DNA from 2 places in the Salinicola sp. MH3R3-1 genome. Region 2 is predicted to be linked to the other one. Evidence: predicted binding sites of a transcription regulator. Region 2 holds the regulator's gene; the other holds the start of a gene.

Region 1 (2,401 bases), on a different contig from region 2:
GTCTCAAGGAGGCTTCGCGTCAGTTCGAGGCGATCTTCCTGCAGATGATGCTCAAGAGCATGCGCGACGCCAGTCCCAAATCCGGACTGCTGGAGAGCCATCAGATGGACATGATGCGCTCGATGCAGGATCAGCAATGGGCGCAGCAGCTCGCGGGCAAGGGCCTGGGGCTCGCCGATCAGCTGGTTCAGCAGCTCGAAGGCAGCGGGCTGCCGGGAACCGCGGCGCTTCCGGGAGCCAGCACGGCCGACGACAGCTCGGCGCTGATTGCCGGTATCCCGAGAGGGACGCCGCGCCTGCTGCATGGCGGTCTGCGTACGCCCGGATTCGTGCCGAACGCTTCGGAACGCGCCTCGGCCGGCTTCGAGTCCGACGCACTCGGCTCGGCGGCGACTGCCGCGAACTCCACACCTTCAGCGTCGGCGACGAGCGAATCCGACGATCGCCCGGCTCACGTTCGCGCTTTCCTGGACAGTCTGGCCGGGCCCGCCCAGCAGGCCGAGCAGTCATCGGGTGTGCCCGCCGAGCTGATCCTCGCTCAGGCCGCACTCGAAACCGGCTGGGGCCAGCGAGAGATCCCCACCGCCAATGGCGGCAACAGTCATAACCTTTTCGGCATCAAGGCCGGCCAGTCCTGGCAGGGCGCCACCACCGAGATCACCACCACCGAGTATGTCGCCGGGCGGCCGATCAAGATGGCCGATCGCTTCCGGGTCTATGACTCCTATGCCGAGGCGTTCGCCGATTACGCCAAGCTGATTGGTGACAATCCGCGTTATCAGGGCGTGGTCGCGGCGGCGTCGCCCGACGTGGCAGCGCAGGCATTGCAGCAGGGCGGCTATGCCACCGATCCGCGTTACGCCGACAAACTTCGCGGGATCATGGCGCAGCTGGGTACGCTCGAATCCTCGGCAGGTAGCGATCGGTTGGCCGCGTCCAGCCGCGTCAATAACCCTTTCGGCCCCGACGCACTGCCCACTGCCATCTTCTGATCGGCGGTAACAATTCGTTGCGAAATCACGCCTTGGAAGGTTCAAGAAGTGACGGGCGCCGCCGATAAAAATCATGACCTTGCATGGACATCGCCCGGATTGACTCGGCGTTTCACGGGAAAGCGATATGAGCCTGTATTCGATTGGCCTTAGTGGTTTGAGCGCGGCGCAGAACGCGCTGTCGACCACCAGCAATAACATCAGCAACGTCTATACCGACGGCTACAGCCGCCAGTTGACGCTGCTGGGACAGAATGGCAGTGGCGATGCGGCCGGCGGTTCCGGTGTCAGCGTCGACGGCATTCAACGTCAGTACAATGGCTATATCAGCTCGCAGCTCAATCAGGTCAACAGCCAGCAGTCGGCGCTGGAAACCTATCAAAGCCAGGTCAACCAGGTCGACGACCTGTTGGCAGATAGCGATTCCGGTCTGACCACGCTGATGCAGGGCTTCTTTTCCAGCGTCGAGGATCTGACCGGCGCGCCTGCGGATGCGGCGGCGCGAGAGGGCGTGTTGGGCAGCTCGCGCAGCATGGTGGCTCAGTTTCGCGCCTATGACAGCTATCTTGGCGATATGCGCGAGGGCATCAATGGCCAGATCGGCGACGTGGTCACCCAGGTCAACAACCTGAGCGATCAGATCGCCGGTCTCAACAAGCAGGTCACGCTGGCGCGGGCGCGAAGCGGCGAAGAGCCCAACGCGCTGCTGGACCAGCGCGACAAGCTGGTCAGCGACCTCGGCGAGCTGGTCGATGTCAACGTCCAGGTCCAGGATGGCTCGACCTATCAGGTGTCGCTGTCCAACGGGATGCCGCTGGTCGCCGGTAACAAGTCGTTCGATCTCGTCGCGGTCAAGAACAGCGATGACCCCTCCAGCGTCACGATCGCCTACGAGGATGGCGCCGGCTCGCAGTCGCCGCTCAAGGAGTCGGTCATCAAGGGTGGCGAGCTGGGCGGGATGATGAGCTTTCGCCGCGAAACGCTGGATAACGCCCAGAACCAGCTCGGCCAGTTGGCGGTGACCCTGGCATCAAGTTTCAACGCGCAGCATGAAGCCGGCGTCGATCTCAACGGTGATGAGGGCGAGGCGTTCTTCGATATCGGCAGTCCCACCATCGTCAGCCGTTCGACCAATAACGGCAGTGGTTCGATGTCCGCCGAATATGGCGATATCAGCCAACTGACATCGGATGATTATCGCCTGACCTATCAGGCCAATGGCTCCTACTCGGTCGAAAATCTGAGTAGCGGCGATACCAGTACTGTCTCTCCAGAGGATGGCACGTTATCCGTTGGCGGGGTAACGCTGACACTCGAGGGTAACCCGGCCGAGGGGGATGTCTTCACGCTGCAGCCCACCCGCAACGCGGCCGCCGGATTCGATGTGGCGTTGAGCGATACCAGCAAGA
Region 2 (2,401 bases):
GCCTCGCTGGCGCCGTTTCGGCGCCACCACCCTGCTGGCGCTGTCCGCCGTAGCCCTATCCACCGTCGTGCTGACGGGCTGCGCCGTGCAATCCACGCCGACCAATCGTTTTACCCTGCCGGAGGCCGATGGCGCGCAGTCATCGTCGACGACAGAGGCGAGAACGACAGCAGACATTCGACAGTTGGCGGTAAGCCCGGTCGAGGTGGCAAGCTACCTCGATCAGGAGGGCATCGTGATGCAGATCAGCGATATCGAGCTCGCCGCGGCCAACCAGAACCTGTGGGCAGAAGAACTGAGCCACCAGTTGACGCGGCGCCTGCGCCAGTCGTTGACGGCCAATCTACCCGGCATGACCGTGCTGAGCGCGGCGCAGAGTGGTTCCGATGCACAGCGCCTGACGCTGAGCGTCGACCAGTTCCAGGGGCGCTACGATGGCCAGGCCGTGGCCTCGGGAGAGTGGCAGCTGCATAACGGCAATCGGCTGGTGGCACAGCACCACTTCGACGTCACGCAACCCTTGAGCGACGACGGTTATCCGGCGTTGGTGCGCACGTTAGGCGCCGTCTGGGATCAGGTGGGCCAGCAGGTAGCCGATGAGATCCGCACGGCCTCGACGACGGCGTCGACGACGGCGTCGATCACCGAGTGATCCCGGTACGCAAAAACGCCGCTCGATCCGGCCAGGTCCGCGTCAGGCGGCCGGTTCGAGCGGCGTTTTCGTATCAGGTGATGATCAGGGATTCAGACGGCTTCGCAGACGGGCCACTGCCTGACTGTGCAGCTGGCAGACGCGGGATTCACTGACGCCGAGCACCGCACCGATTTCCTTGAGGTTGAGCTCTTCCTGATAGTAGAGCCCCAACAGCAGCTTTTCCCGCTCCGGCAAGGCATCGATTGCCGCCATCACGCTGGCGCGATTATCCGAATCGAGAAGTGCCGCAAGCGGCGACGGCGAGCTTGATTCGGCGACCGTGGCAATGCCGTTCTCGTTGTCGCTCTCGTCGTAAGCCAGCAGAAAGCCGTTGTTGGCATCCGCCAGCAGCCGATGATAATCGTCACTCGAAACGCCCATTTCCCGGGCGATTTCCCGCTCGTCCGGCGCCCGGCCCAGCTGCTGCTCCAACCGGCGCACGGCCTGATCCAGCGCCCGTGCACTGCGCCGCACGCTACGTGGCATCCAGTCCCGGCTGCGCAGCTCGTCGATCATCGCTCCGCGGATCCGCTGATTGGCGTAAGTCGAGAAGCTGGCCCCATGCGAGTCGTCGTAGCGCCCCAGGGCGTCCAGCAGGCCCAGCATACCGGCCTGGATGAGATCATCGAGTTCGACGCTGGCCGGTAGGCGTACCTGAAGGGAGAGCGCATGGCGCCTTACCATCGGCATGTACTGCTCAATCAGTGCCGTCTGATCGATTTTGCCCTGTGCGGTATACATCGAATGGCCTCGTGCAAAACACCTACGGTCATGGAATGCCTGACCCAGGCTTTCATTATGCCGTGTGATCGTCACCCCGAGCGCGCAAACTGCCCGCCTTCAGGTGGCTATTTCGACTGTTTGGCCGTGGCGTTACCGCCATTTCCACTGCCGTCAGCTCGTCGTATTGTCACTGCCGATAGTCGACGATCAGCTGCGCGTCGGATATCACCAGTCTGGTGCCATGGTGCGAATCGGGGGACCATTGAAATCGCAACCGGAATGGGGCCGCCGCGGAGCGACCCGAAAAGTGCTGGGTTTCGCCGCGATTCCGGGTCAGCCGCTGACACCGATCGGCCTGACACAGCCATAGCTTGAGCCCCGGTGCCGACACGCTGGTCCGAAACGTCCAGCGAACCCCCGCAATTTCGGCACCGTTCATCGCCGTCAGCGGCTGGATTGGCTCGCTCTCCATCGGCCGATCGGAGACAAACACCGTCTGACGCGGGATCTTCACGACCCACGAGCCGTCGGCCGCCCAGACTGGCACGTCCCACCCCACCATGAGGATCGCCATCAGCGCCATGGCACTCAAAGGCCAAACCCTGAAAGACGGTTTACCCCGGATCACGGCGCCGTGCCGATGGTCGTGGTGACCCGCAGGTTGCGATCGTCGGGAATCTCGGCCTGGGAAAGCACCACCAACGACTTGATTTGGCGGCGCAGAAAACGGGCCAGCAGCGCCCGCAACCCGTGCTGCACGACCAGCACGGTGGGTTCGTCGCGACTCTGTTGACGTTCGACCGCCGCCGCGGTCTGCTGCATCAGCGTGTCAGCCAAGCCAGGCTCCAGCGCACCGCCGTTATTGAGCGCCTGGGTGAGCACCTGCTCCAGCCTGGGTTCGAGGCTCATCACGTGCATCGGCTCGCGACCCGGGAACCACTGTTGGGTGATCGCTCGACCCAACGCCACCCGCACCAGCGCGGT

The links. Region 2 encodes FliA, which starts transcription of late flagellar genes. Its sites were predicted from a motif close to CTAAAGTTNNNNNNNNNNCNGCCGATA; they were not measured.
Region 1: flgK (flagellar hook-associated protein FlgK) is a predicted target of FliA. The motif match lies at 1,033-1,059, and genes of this name have one in related genera.

The regions. Positions count from the first base shown of each region.
Region 1 is NZ_MSDP01000015.1:109,656-112,056, reverse strand. It holds gene flgJ (flagellar assembly peptidoglycan hydrolase FlgJ) at 1-992, shown strand, start outside; gene flgK (flagellar hook-associated protein FlgK) at 1,120-2,401, shown strand, end outside.
Region 2 is NZ_MSDP01000011.1:163,494-165,894, reverse strand. It holds gene BTW08_RS08485 (ABC-type transport auxiliary lipoprotein family protein) at 1-652, shown strand, start outside; gene BTW08_RS08480 (RNA polymerase sigma factor FliA) at 737-1,435, opposite strand; gene BTW08_RS08475 (flagellar protein FlhE) at 1,605-2,000, opposite strand; gene flhA (flagellar biosynthesis protein FlhA) at 2,042-2,401, opposite strand, start outside.